Regions from separate parts of the Bradyrhizobium icense genome, predicted to be linked through region 1. Evidence: predicted binding sites of a transcription regulator. Region 1 holds the regulator's gene; each other region holds the start of a gene.

Region 1 (4,953 bases):
TGCTGCGGATATTCAACCGGATGTACGATCTCTATCCGGGTCAGCGCGCGACCGGTCAGCTCTTGCTGGACCAGACCAACATCCTCGACCCCAAGCTCGATCTCAATCTGCTGCGGGCCCGCGTTGGCATGGTGTTCCAGAAACCGACGCCGTTCCCGATGACGATCTATGAGAACATTGCCTTCGGCATCCGCCTCTACGAGAAGATATCGAGGTCCGAGATGGACGGCCGGGTCGAGAAGGCGTTGCGCGGCGGCGCGCTGTGGAACGAGGTCAAGGACAAGCTCAACGCTTCCGGCCTCTCGCTCTCCGGCGGCCAGCAGCAGCGGCTCTGCATCGCGCGCACCGTTGCGGTCAGGCCTGAGGTGATCCTGTTCGACGAACCCTGCTCGGCGCTCGACCCGATCTCGACCGCCAAGATCGAGGAGCTGATCCAGGAGCTATCGGAGGACTACACCATCGCCATCGTCACCCATAACATGCAGCAGGCGGCGCGCGTATCCGACAAGACCGCTTTCATGTATCTGGGCGAGCTGGTCGAATTTGACGATACCAACAAGATCTTCACCTCGCCGCGCGATCGACGTACCCAGGACTACATCACCGGCCGGTTCGGTTGAGGAGACGACACATGGCATCCGAACATACCGCCAAGGCGTTTGACAGCGATCTTCAGGAACTCACCCGTCTGGTCGCCGAGATGGGCGGCCTGGCTGAGCGCATGATCACCGAATCCGTCGACGCGCTGGTTCGCCGCGACGTTGAGCTCGGTAAGCGCGTCGTCGCTACCGACGTCGAGATCGACCGCCTGCAGCATCTGATCGAGGAGCGCGCGGTGCTGACCATCGCCCGCCGCCAGCCGATGGCGATCGATTTGCGCGAAATCGTCGGCGCGATGCGGGTCGCCACCGATCTGGAGCGGATCGGCGACCTCGCCAAGAACATGGGCAAGCGCGTCGCCGCGCTGGAGAACGATTTCCAGCCGCTGAAGTTGATGCGCGGCCTGGAACACATGACCGATCTGGTGCAGTCGCAGGTCAAGTCGGTGCTGGACGCCTATGCGGCGCACGATCTGCCGGCGGCGATGGCGGTGTGGAAAGGCGACGAGGAAGTCGATGCCATCTGCACCTCGCTGTTCCGCGAACTCCTGACCTACATGATGGAAGATCCGCGTAACATCTCGTTCTGCATCCACTTGATGTTCTGCGCCAAGAATATCGAGCGGATCGGCGATCACGCCACCAACATCGCCGAAACCGTGTTCTACATGATCGAGGGACAGCAGATGCTCGACAAGCGCCCGAAGGGCGACATGACGACGTTTGCCACGACCGTACCCAATACCTGACAAAGCGTTTTCAAGCGAAGTGGAAACCGGTTCGCATAGCAATCAAGTTTACGCAGATTGCGTAGACTTATCTGCGCAGAGAACACGTCAAACAAGAGAGGCAAGAGCAGGATGAGCGCGCGCATTATGGTGGTCGAGGATGAGGAAGCGCTCACCACGCTGTTGCGCTACAACCTCGACGCAGAAGGCTATGAGGTCGAAACCGTCGGCCGCGGCGACGATGCGGATACGCGGCTGAAGGAGCGCGTGCCCGATCTTGTCGTGCTCGACTGGATGCTGCCGGGGCTCTCCGGCATCGAACTGTGCCGCCGCTTAAGGGCGCGCCCCGAAACCAAGCAATTGCCGATCATCATGCTGACCGCGCGCGGCGAGGAGAGTGAGCGCGTGCGGGGGCTTGCGACCGGCGCCGACGATTACATCGTCAAGCCGTTCTCGGTGCCGGAACTTTTGGCGCGCGTGAAGGGCCTGCTGCGCCGGGCCAGCCCCGAGCGGCTCGCCACCGTGCTGACCTATGGCGACATCGAACTCGACCGCGAAAAGCGTCGCGTCGCTCGCTCCGGCCGCCAGATCGATCTCGGCCCGACCGAGTATCGCCTGCTGGAATTTTTTCTTGAGCATCCCGGCCGCGTCTTCAGCCGCGAGCAGTTGCTCGACAGCGTCTGGGGCCGCGACATCTATATCGACGAGCGCACCGTCGACGTCCACATCGGCCGCCTGCGCAAACTGCTCAACCCCGGCCGCGAGCAGGACCCGATCCGCACCGTTCGCGGCGCAGGCTACGCGCTGGATGACCGGTTTGCGAAGGTGGAGCCGTAGCTGCTCCGCTGCAATCTCGGCGAACTCAGCCTCGGCGAACCCAGCCGTCGTCCCCGCGAAACGCGGGGACTCGTAAACACCAATCTCGATTGTTGAAATGCGCTGGAGCTTCAGCGAGGCATAACCACGTGCGCCTGTGGTTATAGGTCCCGGCGTTCGCAGGGACGACATCGTTGAGATAACGGCGCGCCCCTTACCTCGTCTGCTTCGGCTGCTGCCTTCGCCGATCGGCGGCGGGCTGGTAGGCGATACGCGAGTGGTGGGCGCAATAGGGCAGGCCTGTGAGCGCCTTGCCGCCGCAGAAGAAGAATTCCGGACTCGAGGGATCGCCGACCGGCCAGTGACAGGTGGCCTCGTTGAGTTCGAGCAGCGACAGCCGCTGGCTCATCGGCACCACGTTGTCGAAGGCGATCGGATCCGGCTCCATCTCGACTTCGAAGGCGTGCGCCAGCGCGGTGTTGCCGCGCGAGACCGGGCGCGCTACCCGCATCATCGGCTGGGCGGGACGTGCCTTGCGCTGCCGCGGGGCGGCCGAGGAGGGGCTCTTGGCGCGGCCGGACAGGCCCAGCCGGTGAACTTTGCCGATCACTGCGTTTCGCGTCACATTCCCGAGTTCCGCGGCGATCTGGCTCGCCGACAATCCGGCTTCCCAGAGCTTCTTAAGCTGTTCGACGCGATCGTCGGACCAGGTCAAAACGGTCATCGTAATCTTCCCTTCGCATCGCGCCGGCCAATCGGGGGCAGCGCTGGCGAGTCATTCGTCTTAAAAATCCCTGCGGTCAGAATCCCTTAGCCCTCGCCGGACGCGCTAACCGCGCCGAACGTTTACGCCTGCACAAAAGGACTCTAAGGGATCAGAAACTGCCGCACGAGATGTCGTACCCGACAGCCCAAACGCTACAATATGGCGTGACTCGGGCGCAAGAGTCCGGGCTCGAACGTCCACATCTTCTGTACATCTAGGCATTTCACTGCGTGTTTTCCACCACACCGCAATCTTACGGATTTCAGCATCCTGCACTGCAGGAAGGGCCGTTCCGTGGCGTGTTGACAGCGCCCCCCGCCCACATAGAATGCTTCTCACGTGCCGCCCTTAAGAGGCGGCACGTTTCGTTTTCGCAAGACCGGCTGTTGCCGCGTTCGCGCCAATGCACGCCCGCGGCAGGTCTCCAAGGCAGGTCTCAACCTCAGTGATTGCCATGACCAATAGCGCCACGTCGCATCTGCTCCCCGTCTTCGCCAGGGTCGATCTCGGCTTCGAACGCGGCGAGGGCTGCTGGCTGACCGCCACCAATGGCGAGCGTTATCTCGACTTCACCTCGGGCGTCGCGGTGAATGCGCTGGGTCACTGCCATCCGCACCTGATCGAGGCGCTGCAGGAACAGTCGACGAAACTCTGGCACATGTCGAACCTGTTCAAGTCGCCGGATGGCGAGAAGCTCGCCGCGCGGCTCTGCGAGCAGAGCTTTGCCGACCTCGTGTTCTTCTGCAATTCCGGCGCGGAGGCGATGGAAGGCGTCATCAAGGTCGTGCGCCGCTATCAGTTCTCCAAGGGCCATCCCGAGCGCTACCGCCTTATCACCTTCGAGGGTGCGTTCCACGGCCGCACCCTGGGCACGCTCGCAGCCACCGGCTCCGCCAAATATCTCGAAGGCTTCGGGCCGCCGATGGACGGTTTCGACCAGGTGCCGCATGGCGATCTCGAAGCGGTCAAGAAAGCGATCGGCCCGCAGACCGCGGGCATCCTGATCGAGCCGGTGCAGGGCGAGGGCGGCGTGCGCTCCGCGCCGCAGTCTTTCTTCAAGGCGCTGCGCCAGCTCTGCGACGAGCACGGCCTCCTGCTCGCATTCGACGAGGTGCAGACCGGCATGGGCCGAACCGGCGATCTCTTCGCCTATAAGCGCGTCGGCGTGACGCCGGATGTGATGTCGCTGGCCAAGGCGCTGGGCGGTGGATTCCCGATCGGCGCGGTGCTGGCGGCGGCGGAAGCAGCAAGCGGCATGACGCCGGGCTCGCACGGCTCGACCTTCGGCGGCAATCCGCTGGCGATCGCAGCCGCCAATGCCGTGCTCGACGTGATGCTGAAGCCCGGCTTCTTCGATCACGTGCAGAAGATGTCGCTGCTGTTGAAACAGAAACTGGCCTCCGTGGTCGATCGCTATCCCGCCGTGCTCTCGGAAGTGCGCGGCGAGGGGCTTTTGGTCGGCGTCAAGGCCGTGGTGCCGTCGGGCGATCTCGTCAACGCGCTGCGTGACCAGAAGCTGCTGACGGTCGGCGCCGGCGACAATGTGGTGCGGTTTCTGGCGCCCTTGATCGTGACCGAGGCCGAGATCGACGAGTCGATCCAGATGCTGGAGCGTGCCTGCGTCGCACTGTCGAGCACCGAGTTGAAGAAGGCGGCGGGATGATGAGCAAGTCCGTCCGTCACTTCCTCGACATCAACGAACTGCCGTTGGATGAATTGCGCAACATGCTGGCCTTAAGTGCCACCATGAAGGCGAAGCTGAAAGCGCATGAGAGGGGCAAGAAGCCGCTCGAAGGCAAGACGCTGGCGATGATCTTCGAACGCCCCTCGACCCGCACCCGGGTGTCGTTCGACGTCGGCATGCGCCAGCTCGGCGGCGAATCCATCATGCTGACCGGCGCGGAGATGCAGCTCGGCCGCGGCGAGACCATTGCCGACACCGCGCGCGTGCTGTCGCGCTATGTCGATGCGATCATGATCCGTATCCTCAACCACGATGCGCTCTTGGAATTGGCCGCGCATGCCACCGTGCCCGTGATCAACG
Region 2 (4,953 bases), 760 kb from region 1:
CGATCGGCGGCGCGATCACGGAAATTCTCTATGCGCTCGGTTTCGAGGATCGCCTCGTCGGCGTCGACTCGACCAGCCTCTATCCGCCTGCGGCGCTGCGCGACAAACCGAACGTCGGCTACATGCGCCAGCTTTCGGCCGAGGGCGTGCTCGGGCTCAACCCCTCCCTGGTGCTGGCGGCGCAAGGGTCCGGGCCGAAGGAAACCATGGACGTGCTGGAAGCCGCCAAGGTGCCGCTGGTGCTGGTGCCCGAAACCTTTTCGGAAGCAGGCCTGCTCGACAAGATCAAGCTGGTCGGCCACGCCATGGACGCGGACAAGAGGGCCGAATGCCTGACCGCAGCGGTGTCGGACGATTTGGCGCAACTGCGCGAGCTGCGCGCCAGGGTGACGAAGCCGGTGCGCGTGATGTTCGTGATGTCGCTGTTGAACGGCCGGGCGATGGCCGCCGGAAAGAACACCGCGGCGAACGAGATCATCGCACTCGCCGGCGGCGTCAACGCCATCGACGGCTACGACGGCTACAAGATCATCAACGACGAGGCGATCGTGGCGGCGAAGCCCGACGTGGTGCTCTCGATCCAGCGCGGCAAGGATTCGGTGGTCGCCGAGACAGTGTATCTTCATCCGGCCTTCGCGCTGACCCCGGTCGCGGCCAACAAGACCTTCATCTCGATGGAAGGCCTCTACCTGCTCGGCTTCGGACCGCGCACGGCGGCCGCCGCCCGCGATCTCTCGATCAAGCTCTATCCGGCGCTGGCGCCGCAGGCCGAGAAATTCAAGCCTGTGGCACTCACCGCCGATTGCCGGAAATGACCGTTCTGACCGAGGGTGGCGCCAAGCGGCGCAGCGGATACGCGTTGCGCCCTCCGGCCTCACTGACCCTCATCTGCCTGTTCGCCGCGCTGGCCGGCGCAGCGCTGATCGCGCTGACGGTAGGCGCTGCCGGAATACCGCTGGCGCGGCTGCCGGCCGCGCTCGGCCTGTGGGGTGACGCCGCGGCTGGTCCAAGCCTCGCGCGCGACCAGCTCGTGCTGTGGTCGATCCGGATTCCACGGATCGGCGCGGCCGCGATGATCGGCGCGTTGCTCGCGGCATCGGGCGCCATCATGCAGGGGCTGTTTCGCAACCCCCTCGCCGACCCCGCGCTGGTCGGCGTTTCCTCCGGCGGCGCGCTGGCAGCAGCCGCCGCGATCGTCTTCACCGATAGCCAGATCGGTCAGAACTTCCGCTTCATGCAGCATCAGTTACTGCCGATCGCCGCCTTCGCCGGTTCGCTCGCGACCACCGTCATCCTTTATTCGATTGCAAGCCGCTCGGGACGGACCTCGATCGCGATTTTTCTGCTGGCAGGCATTGCAATCGCCGCCATCGCCAATGCCGGTATCGGACTCCTCGTGTTCATCGCGGACGATCGCCAGTTGCGCGACATCACGTTCTGGCTATTGGGCTCGCTGAGCGGCGCGACCTGGCCCAAGCTCGCCACGCTTGCGCCGGTGCTGGGGTGCGCCGCGATCGCCTGCCTCTCGATCGCGCGTGGACTCGATGTGCTGGTGCTCGGCGAGGCCGAGGCGTTCCATAGCGGCGTCGACGTCGAACGGCTGAAGCGGATTTCGATCGTGCTGGTGTCGGCGATGACGGGCGTGGCGGTCTCGGTCTGTGGCATCGTCGGATTCATCGGCATCGTGGTGCCGCATCTGTTGCGGCTGGTGATCGGGCCGGCGCACCGGTTGCTGCTGCCCGCTTCCATGTTGCTGGGCGCGGTGCTGCTGGTGGGGGCGGATACGCTGGCCCGCACCATCGTCGCGCCCGCGGAAATGCCGATCGGCATCCTGACGGCGGCAATCGGCGCACCGTTCTTTTTAGGGATGCTGCTCCGCCAGCGCGGGCTGGTTTCGCTATGACCGCCATTCTTGAAGCGCAGTCGGTTTCGATGGTCATTGGCGGCGCCACGCTGGTCGATGGCATTGATCTTTGTGTCGCGCCCGGTGAGATGGTCGCGATCGTCGGCCCCAACGGCGCCGGCAAATCGACGCTGCTGCGGATGCTATCAGGCGATCTCCGCCCGACGCGCGGCCAGATCAGGCTGAAGCAGCGCGACATCCACCTCTATGCGCCGCGGCTCCTCGCGCATCACCGCGCGATGCTGTCGCAGCATGTCAACGTCACCTTCCCGTTCACGGTCGAGGAGATCGTCCATATGGGTGCGGGCGATGCCGGCCGCGCCGCCGCGCAGCGGCTGGTCGATGCGGCGCTCACTGAGGTCGATCTGGCGCATTTCAGCCAGCGGCAATTGCCGACGCTTTCCGGCGGCGAACAGCAGCGCGCGCATTTCGCCCGCGTGCTGGTGCAGCTCGCCCGCGGCGAGGCGCAGCATGGACCCGGCCTTCTGCTGCTGGACGAGCCGACCTCGAGCCTCGACATGCGCCACCAGATCGACCTGGTGGAAACGGCGAAGCGGCGCGCGCAGAACGGCACCGCTGTCATCGCCGTGCTGCACGACCTCAATCTCGCCATGCGCTTCGCCGACCGCATCGTGCTCTTGCATCGCGGCCGGCTTGCCGTCGACGGCGGCCGCACAGACGCGATCACTACGGAAACCATCCGCCGGATCTTTGAGGTCGACGTCAGAATCGACTACACCGAGCAGGGCGTGCCGTTCCTGCTGCCGCAAACCATGCGGCCCGCCGGCGCGCCGGCATAACGCCGCAGCCGCTTATCCAACGGCGTTACAGGTTCTTCACGGAACTGTCAGTCAACTGTAACAGCCGCTACGCAAGACAGGCGCATCGTCATCATATGGAGATCCGCCATGCGCGTGTCGTTGCTCTGCTCTATCGCGTCAGTCTTTCTGGCCGGCGCCGCCTTCGCCCAGGGTGAAGGCGAGTTTCCCGCCACGCTGAAGGGCCACGCCGTGCTGCCGGCGCAGACCTTTATCGACGCGCCCACTGACGCGCCTGCCGATCTCAAGACATCAGGCAAATACACCACCGGCCGCCGCATGGATGCTGTCGGCACCGTGATGGGCAAGTCCTACGAACGCCCGACCGGCGTGTCGCTACCGTTCAAGGGCCAGCCGTTGCAGGGTCATTCCGGCATCAAGGTGATGCCGGACGGCTCGTTCTGGGTGCTCACCGACAACGGCATGGGCTCGCGCTACAACTCGGCCGACTCGATGCTCTATCTCAACCGGCACAAGATCGACTGGTCGACCGGCAAGATCGAACGACAGGAAACCGTCTTCCTGCACGATCCCGACAAGAAGGTGCCGTTCCGCATCCTGCATGAGGACACCGCCAAGCGCTATCTTAGCGGCGCCGACTTCGATACTGAGGGCTTTCAGATCATCGGCGACACCTTCTGGATCGGCGACGAGTTCGGGCCCTATGTGCTGAAGGCCGACAAGACCGGCAAGGTCCTCGCGGTGTTCGAAACCACCGCCGACGGCAAGCCGGTGCGCTCGCCCGATCACTGGTCGGTGCAGTCGCCGGCAGCGCCAGGCGCGAGCTACACCACCGTCAACCTCCGCCGTTCCAAGGGCTATGAAGGTTTTGCCGGCTCGAAGGACGGCAAGTTCCTCTACGGCCTGCTCGAGGGCCCGCTGTGGGATGCCGAGAAGAAGGGCTTTGAAAAAGTCGACGGCAAGGAAGCCGCGCGGATCCTCGAATTCGACGTAGCAGCCGAAAAATTCACCGGCCGCTACTGGCACTACGTGTTCGAGCAGAACGGCCACGCCATCGGCGATTTCAACATGATCGACGCTTCAAACGGCCTGATCATCGAGCGTGACAATGGCGAAGGCACCGCCGACAAGGCCTGCCCGGCCGGCCAGCGCGGCGAGAACTGTTTTGCGGACCTCGCCAAATTCAAGCGCGTCTACAAGGTCGAGCTCTCCGACGCCAATGTCGGCAAGCCGGTGCGCAAGATCGCCTATATCGACCTGATGAAGATCAGGGATCCCGACAAGAAGGCGCGCAAGGCGCTCAATGACGGCGTGCTGACCTTTCCGTTCTTCACCATAGAGAATGTCGATCGCGTCGACGAGGCACACATCATCGTCGGCAACGACAACAATCTGCCATTCTCGTCGAGCCGCGATCCCAACAAGGCGGACGACAACGAGTTCGTGTTGCTGGAAGTGGGCGAGTTCTTGAAGGCGAAGTGAGCGCCGAAGTTCTTGATTGCGGACGAACTCTGGCAATCCCTTCCCGCCCGCGGGGGAGGGATTGCTCGCGTATTTGCTAGCGTCTCTTTATCCCAATCGCGCAGTCCCCATATTTGATGCTTCCAGACATCACAGGGGACGTCGGTTTGACCGAGCAGCTCGCATTTTTTTCCCGGGTAACCGGCTCGCCGGCGGGCCTGCAATACGTTGCCGAATTCATCCAGCCCGCGCTTGAGCGCGAGCTGATTGACCACGTCTCGGCGCTTCCATTGCAGCCGTTCCAATTTGGCGCCTACGAGGGCAAGCGCCGGGTAGCATCGTTCGGGTTCCGATATGATTATACGCTGCGGCGGCTGCAGCCGGCCGAGCCGATCCCTGGCTGGCTCGGTCCGCTGATCGGGCAGATCGAGGCCTATGGCGAGCCCTCGACCAAGATCGCGCAGGTTCTCTGCACCGAATACGATACCGGCGTCGGCATTGGCTGGCACCGCGACAAGCCGCATTTCGGCAGGATCTTTGGCCTGTCGCTCGGATCGTCCTGCAAATTCCGGTTTCGCCGGGCGGCGGGCGAAAAATGGCAGCGCTACACGCTCGAGGCCGAGCCGCGCTCGCTTTATATGATGTCCGGCGAGGCCCGCGAGGTCTGGGAACACAGCATTCCTGCCGTCGAGGCGAAGCGCTATTCGATCACGTTCCGCACGATGGCTGACCGAAAGACCTGACGGCTCGGCTGCCCGGTCTGATAAGCTGGCCGCCGATTCAGATACCGCAGGAAGCGATGGCAAGACG
Region 3 (4,953 bases), 3.4 Mb from region 1:
CCCGGACTCGCCGACGATAGCCAGCACCTCGCCGGGATAAAGCGCAAAGGAAACGTCGCGGCAGGCGGTCAACCGGTCGTAATTCTTGCCGAGGTTTTCGGCGACCAGAAGCGGCTGATCGTCCTGCCTGGGGTCTTGCGGCTCAGCCATGCGCCCTCTCCTTGTGCGGAGCCGCGCTCTCGCTGCCGCGATGGCCGGCCAACTGGCGAGACTCGCAATAATCGGTATCCGAGCATACGAACATCCTCCCGCCTTTGTCGTCGGTGACGATTTCGTCGAGATAGGAATCGTCCGCGCCGCACAGCGCGCACGGCGCGTCGAACCGGTAGCGCGTGAACGGGTGATCCTCGAAATCGAGCGACACGACGTTGGTATGCGGCGGGATCGCGTAGATGCGCTTTTCGCGGCCGGCGCCGAACAGTTGCAGCGCCGGGCAATTATCCATCTTCGGATTGTCGAATTTCGGTGTCGGCGACGGATCCATCACATAGCGCGCATTCACCTTTACCGGGTAGGCATAGGAGGTCGCGATATGGCCGAAGCGCGCAATGTCTTCGTACAGCTTGACGTGCATCAGGCCATATTCGCCCAGCGCATGCATACGCCGCGTCTCGGTCTCGCGCGGCTCCAGGAATCGCAGCGGCTCGGGGATCGGCACCTGATAGACCAGCACCTGCCCCGCATGCAGCGGCGCTTCGGGAATCCGGTGCCGGGTCTGGATCACGGTGGCGTCTATCGTGGACGTGGTGGTCGCGACACCAGCGGTCTTGCCGAAGAATTTCCGGATCGAGATCGCGTTGGTGGTGTCGTCCGAACCCTGATCGATCACCTTCAACACGTCCTGTGGCCCGAGGATCGCCGCCGTCACCTGCACGCCGCCGGTGCCCCAGCCATAGGGCATCGGCATCTCGCGGCTCGCGAACGGCACTTGATAGCCGGGAATCGCGATCGCCTTCAGGATCGCGCGGCGGATCATCCGCTTTGTCTGTTCGTCGAGATAGCCGAAATTGTAAGCTGGCGCGTTCATTCCGCGGCCTCCTGCATGTCCGGCGCCTCACTGGCCTCGGCGAACTCCTTGCGCAGCTTGCGCAACAGACCGAGCTCGGACTGAAAGTCGACGTAATGCGGCAGCTTGAGATGCTCGACGAAGCCGGTCGCCTGCACATTATCGGAATGCGACATCACGAACTCCTCGTCCTGGGCCGGCGCGATCACTTCCTCGCCCAGCTCGCGGGCGCGCAGGCTGCGGTCGACCAGCGCCATCGACATGGTCTTGCGCTCGCTTTGTCCGAAGGCCAGGCCATAACCGCGCGTAAAACACGGCGCCTCCGTCGCCGATCCCTTGAACTGGTTGACCATCTGGCACTCGGTCAGCTCGATCGAGCCGAGCGGGACGGCAAAGCCCGCATCCTCGGCGAAGAATTCCACCTCTACCTCGCCGAAACGGATTTCGCCGGCAAAGGGATGGGTACGGCCATAGCCGCGCTGTGAGGAATAGCCGAGCGCAAGCAGGAATCCCTCGTCGGCACGCGCAAGATTCTGCAGCCGCAGATCGCGGTCGGCCGGAAAGCTGAGCGGCTCGCGCGTGAGATCGCCGACCGGCGCAGCAGCATCTGCCGCCGGCGACGGTTCGATCAGGCCATCGCGACCGAGAATGTCGGTGACGCGTGGCGTTGCCGCCTGCGTTGCCTCCGACGTCGCCGGCTGCTCCGGCACAAAGCCGTCCGCAAGCTGCGGGTCCAGCAAGCGATGGGTATAATCGAAAGTCGGCCCCAGGATCTGACCACCCGGAATGTCCTTGAAGGTCGAAGAGATGCGCCGCCGCACCTGCATCTCGCCGGTGTCGACCGGCTCGGTCGCGCCAAAACGGGGCAGCGTGGCACGGAAGGCACGGACCAGGAAGATCGCCTCGATCAGGTCGCCGCGCGCCTGCTTGATCGCGAGTGCCGCCAGCTCGCGGTCGTAGAGCGAGCCTTCCGTCATGACGCGGTCGACGCCGAGCGAGAGTTGCTCGGCAATTTGCGCCAACGAGAGTTCGGGCACATCACGGTCGCCACGCCGCTCATGCGCCAGCAGGCGGTGGGCGTTCTCAATGGCGCGTTCGCCTCCTTTGACGGCTACATACATGGACTACGCTCCGCTTGCGACCAGCCGCGTGGTTCGGGGAATCGCGACAATCAAGTCGTCATGGACCAGCACGACATCGATGCCGCGCGGGAACAGGGTTTCATTGATGGCGAGCCGCTGAAAAAGGTCGCGCGGCTGGAGCATCGCCTGCAGCAGCGTTGTACCGTCGATGCCCGGCCCCTTCACCTCGAATGTAGGACCCTGCGTCAGGCTCTCGACCTGCAGGATCAGCGTCGTCGACCTGTCAGGATATTCGTTGCTGCCGAACGCGAAGCGATCGAGCGTCGGCAGGCTCTTGGCGTCGCCGACGAGGGCGAAGCTGGCGATCGAGGAATCCGCGATCACCGGCGCACTGGTATGGAACTTGAGCCACTTCGCCACATCAGGCGTGGCCGACATCGCGGCATCGAGCCAGATCGGCGTGTCGTGATCGAACAGCGTCAGCGCGATCGCCGCCGCGCCGCCCATCATGCCGGCGGGCGCGCCGACAGCTGCCGTGACCCGTTGCGCGTTGCCGGGACGCGCCATCGCGTCCATCACGGAGCGGAAGGTCGACTGCGCCGACAGCACCTTGTCGGCAAAGCCCGCGGGCAATTCTGCAACCGTCGTCATCGCATCACCCCTCGCCGCGCACCATGGTATAGAAATCGACCCGCGTCGCCGCCGCCTCGGCCGCCTTGCGGCTGCGATCGGCGATCATGGCCTCGCGTAACGGCGCGATCACCCTGGTCTCGACCTCACCCGAAAGCTCCGTCGACTGCACCATGGCATCGCACAGCGCTATCATCTGCGCCTTCTGCCTGTCGCGGCCGAGCACGTAGCCGAAGCCGATCTCGCCGGTCGCAAGACGCACCGCCGCGCGCGACACCGTGGCCTCGCCGAGATTGAACGGTGCGCCGTCGCCGCCGATCCGGCCGCGCAGCATCACGAGGCCGTTCTCGGGCTCGCGCAGGTTCTCGTGTGCGGGTACCGCGATCGCCGCGAGATGGCCCGCAATGTCGCCAGCCCCGGAATGCGCCAGCACCGCCATCGCCGCCTTGCGCTGCGCCTCTCTGCCGTTCCGTCCGGACAAACCCATGAGCAACCTTGCCTAAATCAAGTTGTCTATGATAATAGACAACTTGATAGCGGAGCGCCATGACTGTTTCGTGACAAACGGATAATTTCTGGTACCACCACGCCATGAGCCTGCAGGAGAGTTCCGGCGTCGCCTTATGGCGGCAGGTCGCCGACGGCATCGAGCGCGGCATTGCCGACGGCCGCTTTGCCGCGGGCGAAAAGCTGCCGGGCGAGATCGAGATCGCCGATACCTATCGGGTCAACCGCCACACCGTGCGGCGCGCACTGGCTGCGCTTGCCGAACGCGGCCTGGTGCGTGCCGAACGCGGCAGCGGCACCTATGTCGAGGCGCAGCGCCTCGCCTATCCCTTGCGCTCGCGGACGCGATTTTCCGAAATCGTCGGCGCCGGCGGCCGCGAGCCGCGCGGCCAATTGATCGATACCTCCGAAGAGCCCGCGACGCGCGAGCTGGCCCGTGAGCTCGGACTGAAGACCGGCGCGCCCCTGATCCGGATCGAATCGGTGCGGCTCGCTGACCGCACGCCGATCTGCGTCAGCACCAGTTGGCTTTCTGCCGATCGCTTCCCGGACGCCGGAGCGGTCTTCGCCAACGCGCGCTCAATGACCAAACTGCTGGCGCATTACGGCGTCCGCGATTACCGCCGCGCCTCGACCCGCGTCACCGCCGGCATCGTGGACGCCACCGACGCCGCACGACTCGATCTCGCGCTCGGCCGTCCCGTGCTCGTGGTTGACAGTACCGATGTCGACACCGGCGACAAGCCGCTCGTCACCAAGCGATCGCGCTTTGCCGCGGAGCGCGTCGAGTTTTTGATAGAGAACAGTTGATGCTTGTAGGATGGGCAAAGCGATAGCGTGCCCACCATTCAGTGACGTGCACTAGACTAGATGGCGGGCACGTCGCTGGCGCGCCTTTGCCCATCCGACAGAAGCATCACGCGACCGCGCGCTGTCCAATGATCGCGAAGCGGAGTTTGCCCGAAATCCAGTCAATTGCGGAAACCGCGATGAGGATTAGCAGAATCAGAAACGATACCTTTTGCCATTCCAGCACCCGGATCTGTTCGGCAAGCTGAAGGCCGATTCCGCCGGCCCCGACGATTCCGATAATCGTCGCCGATCGCGTATTCGATTCGAAATAGTAAAGCACTTGGCTCAGCAGAATCGGAAAGACCTGCGGCATCAGTCCAAACCGAACTGCATGAAAATGGCTGCCGCCCGCCGACTGGACTCCTTCAGCGGGGTTCTTGTCCGCAGTCTCGATGGCCTCTGAAAAGAGCTTTCCAAACGTCCCGAAATCGCTGCAGATGACCGCAAGGATACCTGCAAACGGACCCAATCCCACGACGCCGACCCAGATGAGCGCCCAGATCAAGATATCGACACCGCGGATGGTGTCGAGGCTACGGCGTGTGAAAAAGTGGACGATCCGGTTCGCAACCACATTGCGCGCGGCCAGCAGGGCCACTGGCAATGCCAGTAGTGCTCCGCCCAGCGTACCGAGAAATGCGATCGACACCGTCTCGCCGAGCGCATTCAAATACTTCAATGCCTCCGCCCATGAACCAGGATCGGGCGGCAGCATAAGCCGAAGGAATCCGCCTAGTCTGGCCATTCCGTCAGAAAGCCGGTCAAACGGAATGTCTAGCTGGGCAATCCCGAACAGAAAAAGTATAACTGCCCCGCCGAGGCTCAGTGCGATCTTTCCCCTGTTCCACCAATCCGGGCGGAAAACCTCCGGATAGC
Region 4 (4,953 bases), 3.1 Mb from region 1:
GCGCGGTCCTTGCCGAACGGCTTGCTCTCGACGACCAGTGTCGGGATGCCGCTCGCGGCTGCCTTCTCCAGCCCAGGCGCATCGACACGGTTGGAAATGACGGCGACGATCTCGGCTGGAAAATCCACAGCCTTCGCCGCATCGATCAGCGCGGCCATGTTCGACCCGCGCCCCGAGATCAGGATGGCGACACGGCGCTTCATTGCGCGAGATCGAGGTGACCGTTGTAGACCACGCGATGTTCGCCCGCAGCCGGGACCACTTCGCCGAGCAAGGCGACGGCCTCGCCGCTTTCGGTCAACACTGCCGTCACTTGCTCGATCGCATCCGGTTTGACGATGGCGACCATGCCGATGCCGCAGTTGAAGGTGCGCAGCAATTCGAGTTCGGCGATGCCGCCCTGCTCCGCCAGCCACTTGAACACCGGGAGCACCGGCAGCCGCGCCAGATCGATACCGACGCCGAGGTGCTTCGGCAACACGCGTGGGATGTTGTCGGTGAAGCCGCCGCCGGTGATGTGGGCAAGTCCCTTGATCGCCCCGGTCTCGCGGATCGCGTGCAGGCAGGATTTCACATAGAGCCGCGTCGGCGTCAGCAGCGCGCCGCCCAACGTCATGACCGGCGAGAATGGCGCCGGCGCATCGAAAGCCACGCGGGATTGTGCGACGATCTTGCGGACCAGCGAAAAGCCGTTGGAATGAACGCCGGACGAAGCCAATCCGATCACGGCGTCACCGACGGCGATGTCCGCGGTCGGCAATAGCGTGCCGCGCTCGGCAGCTCCAACCGCAAAGCCCGCCAGGTCGTAGTCGCCGTCCTTGTAGAGCCCCGGCATCTCAGCGGTCTCGCCGCCGATCAGGGCGCAGCCGGACTCCCGGCAGCCCTCGGCGACACCGGCCACGATGGCTGCGGCGGCCTCGGGGTCGAGCTTGCCGCAGGCAAAATAGTCCAGGAAGAACAACGGTTCCGCGCCTTGGACGACCAAGTCGTTAACCGACATCGCCACCAGGTCGATGCCGATGCCGCCATGCAGGCCGGTCTCGATCGCGATCTTGACCTTGGTGCCGACGCCGTCGGTCGCCGCCACCAGCACCGGGTCCTTGAAACCCGCCGCCTTGAGGTCGAACAGGCCGCCAAAACCGCCGATTTCGGCGTTGGCGCCGGCCCGGGCGGTGGCGCGCACCATCGGCTTGATGAGATCGACCAGGCGGTTGCCGGCATCGATATCGACGCCCGAATCCGCGTAAGTCAGCCCGTTTTTGCGGTCGTTCATGCCCGAATTCCAGTATGATGACGGCTGGTTACGAGGAATTCCGCGATCCTGCAATGGCTCGCAAGCGCTTGACGCATATACTATGTAGATAAGAGCCGGCTAAACCCGCCAGGGGCCGGATCTAGGCCGGGAGCCGGGAAGCGACCGAGTTGAGTATTCCGAACATCATCACACTGGGGCGCATCATCCTGGTGCCAGTCATCGTCTGGGCGATCGTCTCCAGCCAGATGGAGATCGCCTTCGCGATTTTCGTGATCGCAGGCGTCAGTGACGCTGTCGACGGCTTTCTCGCCAAGCGCTTCAACATGTCGAGTGAGCTCGGCGCCCTGCTCGACCCGCTTGCCGACAAGGCGCTCCTGGTTTCGATCTTCGTGGCGCTTGGTATCTGGGGCGCGGTGCCGCGCTGGCTCGTCATCCTCGTGGTGTCGCGTGACATCATGATCGTCACGGCCGTGATCGTGTCATGGCTGTTCGGCAAGCCGATCCCGATGAAGCCCCTGATGGTGTCGAAGCTGAATACGGTGGCGCAGGTGGCGTTCGCGGCACTGGTGCTGGCGTCGCTCGGCTTCAACTTCAACCCGGCGCCCTATGATGTGATCCTGATGGGTTTCGTTACGGTCTTTACTTTGGTTTCCGTCTCGCTCTATCTCGTCGAGTGGGTGCGGCACATGAGCACGATCGACGCGCGCTAGATCGTGCTCTTAGTTTGATGCGCTTTTCTTCGCGCGAACCGGTGTTCAGTTCGCTTGAAAACGCTATGAAGGCCGCAGCATCCCGGTCTGGAGATTTGCGTGGCAGTTCGCGTTCAACCTCGTCAGCTTGCCTTTGCGCTGCCACATGCGGAGAGCCTGACCCGCGACAATTTCCTCGAAGGTCCGGCCAATGAAGCCGCGCTCTCGCTGATCGAAAGCTGGCCCGACTGGCCGAACCGCATCATGCTGCTGGCGGGGCCGGAGGGCTCCGGCAAGAGCCATCTAGCCGCGATCTGGGCCGAACAGGCGGGCGCGCGCTCGATCTCGGCGCATGCGCTTACCGCCGCTGCGGTTCCCGGCGCACTCGCCACTGGCGCTCTGGTGGTCGAAGACCTGAGGCCGGCCGATTTCGACGAACGCGCCTTGTTTCACCTCCTGAACCTGGCGCGCGAGGACGAGGCCTTCGTATTGATCACGGGGCGCGTTGCACCGGCGGCGTTCGAGATCGAACTGCGCGATCTCCGGTCGCGGCTGCGCGCCGCACCCGTGGTATCGCTATTGCCGCCGGATGACTTGCTGTTTCGTAGCCTGATCATCAAATTCTGCGCAGACCGCCAATTGAGCATCGACGAGACGGTGGTGAGCTACCTCGCCAGCCGAATCGAGCGCTCCTATGCCGCCGCCCGCCAAGCGGTCGAGCTCCTGGATACCGAGGCGTTGCGGCTCGGCCGGCCGGTGACCCGGGCGCTGGCCGCGGAACTCCTGCGAAACGGCTGATCGGCAGTCCTGCTGCGTCCTGCCGCCTTGACGCCGGCGATGGGCGGAACATCAATGTCATTGAAACGTCATCGGCGTATCACATGTTGTAGGCCGCATTCGCTTAAAGTCGGGCTGCCTTGCCCGCGATGGATCAAAGCCTTATGGAATTGGTACAAGCTGTTGAAATAAAAGAAAAAGAGCCGATTGCCGAGGCTCCGCCCTCAATCGCCGCGAGCCCCGAGCGATTCATCAATCGGGAACTGTCTTGGCTGCATTTCAACCGCCGGGTGCTCGAGGAATCGGTCAATCCGGGCCATCCGTTGCTGGAACGGGTGCGGTTCCTGTCGATTTCAGCCAATAACCTTGATGAGTTCTTCATGGTCCGCGTCGCCGGCATCAAGGCGCAGGTCCGTGAAGGCATTGCCGAACGCAGCCCCGACGGCCTGACCCCTGCCGAACAGCTCGCCCTCATCAACAGGACGGTCTCGGAACTGGCCTCCGACCAGCAGGCGATCTGGCGCGATCTCCGCAATACATTGTCGGAGAGCGGCATCAAACTGATCGACGGCCATGACTTCACCAAGGCGGAGCGAAGCTGGCTGGAGGATCATTTCCTCCACAGCATCTTTCCGCTTTTGACGCCGCTCGCGATCGATCCGGCGCATCCCTTCCCGTTCATCCCGAGCCTCGGCTTCACCATCGCCCTGCAATTGATGCGGACGTCTGACGGCAAGGCGATGAACGCGCTGATCCGCATGCCCGGCAAGATCGACCGCTTCATCCGCATGCCCGCGGGCAAGGACGGCGCGGTCCACCTGATTCCGCTGGAACAGGCCACCGGCCTCTTCATCGGCCGCCTGTTCCCCGGCTACACCGTCAAGGGCCAGGGCGCCTTCCGCATCATCAGGGACTCCGAACTCGAAATCGAGGAAGAGGCCGAAGATCTGGTCCGCCTGTTCGAAACCGCGCTGAAGCGGCGGCGGCGCGGTTCGGTGATCCGGCTGGAAATGGAAGCCAAGATGCCGGAAGCGCTGCGCGCCTTCGTGCAGCAGGCGCTTTCCGCCGCCGACGACGAGGTGTTCCTGGTCGACGGCGTGCTGGCGATGAACGAGCTCTCGCAGCTCACACGGCTCGACCGGCCCGACCTCGAATTCACGCCCTATGTGCCGCGCCATCCCGAGCGGGTGCGCGACCATGGCGGCGACATCTTCGCGGCGATCCGGCAAAAGGACCTGATCGTCCATCACCCTTACGAATCCTTCGACGTCGTCGTGCAATTCCTGCAGCAGGCGGCGCGCGATCCCGATGTCGTCGCCATCAAGCAGACGCTCTACCGCACCTCGAACAACTCACCGATCGTGCGCGCGCTGGCCGAGGCCGCGGAAGCCGGCAAGTCGGTGACGGCGCTGATTGAGCTGAAGGCGCGGTTCGACGAGGAAGCCAACATCCGCTGGGCGCGCGACCTTGAACGCGCCGGCGTGCAGGTCGTGTACGGCTTTCTCGAACTGAAGACGCACGCCAAGCTGTCCATGGTGGTGCGACGCGAGGGCGGTAACCTGACCACCTATGTGCATACCGGCACCGGCAATTATCATCCGGTCACCGCGCGCATCTATACGGACCTCTCCTATTTCACGTCGGACCCGATCATCGGCCGCGACGCGGCGCGGGTGTTCAACTACATCACCGGCTATGCAGAGCCGAGCGACATCGAGCGGATGGCGGTGTCGCCGCTGACATTGCGCAAGCGCATCGTCGAACACATCAGAGGCGAGTCCAATCACGCCCGGCACGGCAAGCCGGCAGCGATCTGGATGAAGATGAATTCGCTGGTCGATCCTGATGTCATCGACGCCCTGTACGAGGCTTCGCAGGCCGGTGTGTCGATCGAACTGGTGGTGCGCGGCATCTGCTGCCTGCGGCCGGGCATTCCAGGACTTTCCGAGAACATCCGCGTCAAATCGATTATCGGCCGCTTCCTGGAGCACGGCCGAATCTACTGCTTTGGCATGGGGCAAGGCCTGCCTGGCCCGAAGGCGGCTGTGTATATCTCGTCTGCCGACATGATGCCGCGAAACCTCGACCGGCGCGTCGAAGTGCTCTGTCCATTGCAAAATCCCACGGTACATCAGCAGGTTCTCGAACAGATCATGGTCGCGAACCTGAAGGATACCGAGCAGAGCTGGCAATTGTTGCCGGATGGGTCGTCAACGCGTATGAAGGCCGCGA

The links. The regulator PhoB, encoded in region 1, activates phosphate uptake and scavenging genes when phosphate is short. The targets are predictions, from matches to a motif close to TGTCATNNANCTGTCAT.
Region 2: the regulator PhoB is predicted to act here: its motif matches at 2,749-2,765, upstream of LMTR13_RS32705 (esterase-like activity of phytase family protein).
Region 3: the regulator PhoB is predicted to act here: its motif matches at 3,265-3,281, upstream of phnF (phosphonate metabolism transcriptional regulator PhnF).
Region 4: the regulator PhoB is predicted to act here: its motif matches at 2,798-2,814, upstream of LMTR13_RS22295 (RNA degradosome polyphosphate kinase).

What each region holds. Positions count from the first base shown of each region.
Region 1 is NZ_CP016428.1:7,814,891-7,819,843, reverse strand. It holds gene pstB (phosphate ABC transporter ATP-binding protein PstB) at 1-620, shown strand, start outside; gene phoU (phosphate signaling complex protein PhoU) at 632-1,348, shown strand; gene phoB (phosphate regulon transcriptional regulator PhoB) at 1,460-2,164, shown strand; gene LMTR13_RS36235 (GcrA family cell cycle regulator) at 2,358-2,867, opposite strand; gene LMTR13_RS36230 (aspartate aminotransferase family protein) at 3,364-4,572, shown strand; gene argF (ornithine carbamoyltransferase) at 4,572-4,953, shown strand, end outside.
Region 2 is NZ_CP016428.1:7,059,086-7,064,038, forward strand. It holds gene LMTR13_RS32690 (heme/hemin ABC transporter substrate-binding protein) at 1-815, shown strand, start outside; gene LMTR13_RS32695 (FecCD family ABC transporter permease) at 812-1,903, shown strand; gene LMTR13_RS32700 (heme ABC transporter ATP-binding protein) at 1,900-2,703, shown strand; gene LMTR13_RS32705 (esterase-like activity of phytase family protein) at 2,812-4,164, shown strand; gene LMTR13_RS32710 (alpha-ketoglutarate-dependent dioxygenase AlkB) at 4,311-4,886, shown strand; gene LMTR13_RS32715 (DUF763 domain-containing protein) at 4,943-4,953, shown strand, end outside.
Region 3 is NZ_CP016428.1:2,885,878-2,890,830, reverse strand. It holds gene phnK (phosphonate C-P lyase system protein PhnK) at 1-150, opposite strand, end outside; gene LMTR13_RS13515 (alpha-D-ribose 1-methylphosphonate 5-phosphate C-P-lyase PhnJ) at 143-1,027, opposite strand; gene LMTR13_RS13510 (carbon-phosphorus lyase complex subunit) at 1,024-2,127, opposite strand; gene phnH (phosphonate C-P lyase system protein PhnH) at 2,131-2,739, opposite strand; gene phnG (phosphonate C-P lyase system protein PhnG) at 2,744-3,205, opposite strand; gene phnF (phosphonate metabolism transcriptional regulator PhnF) at 3,310-4,035, shown strand; gene phnE (phosphonate ABC transporter, permease protein PhnE) at 4,142-4,953, opposite strand, start outside.
Region 4 is NZ_CP016428.1:4,708,088-4,713,040, forward strand. It holds gene purN (phosphoribosylglycinamide formyltransferase) at 1-203, opposite strand, end outside; gene purM (phosphoribosylformylglycinamidine cyclo-ligase) at 200-1,273, opposite strand; gene LMTR13_RS22285 (CDP-alcohol phosphatidyltransferase family protein) at 1,423-1,965, shown strand; gene LMTR13_RS22290 (P-loop NTPase family protein) at 2,065-2,742, shown strand; gene LMTR13_RS22295 (RNA degradosome polyphosphate kinase) at 2,886-4,953, shown strand, end outside.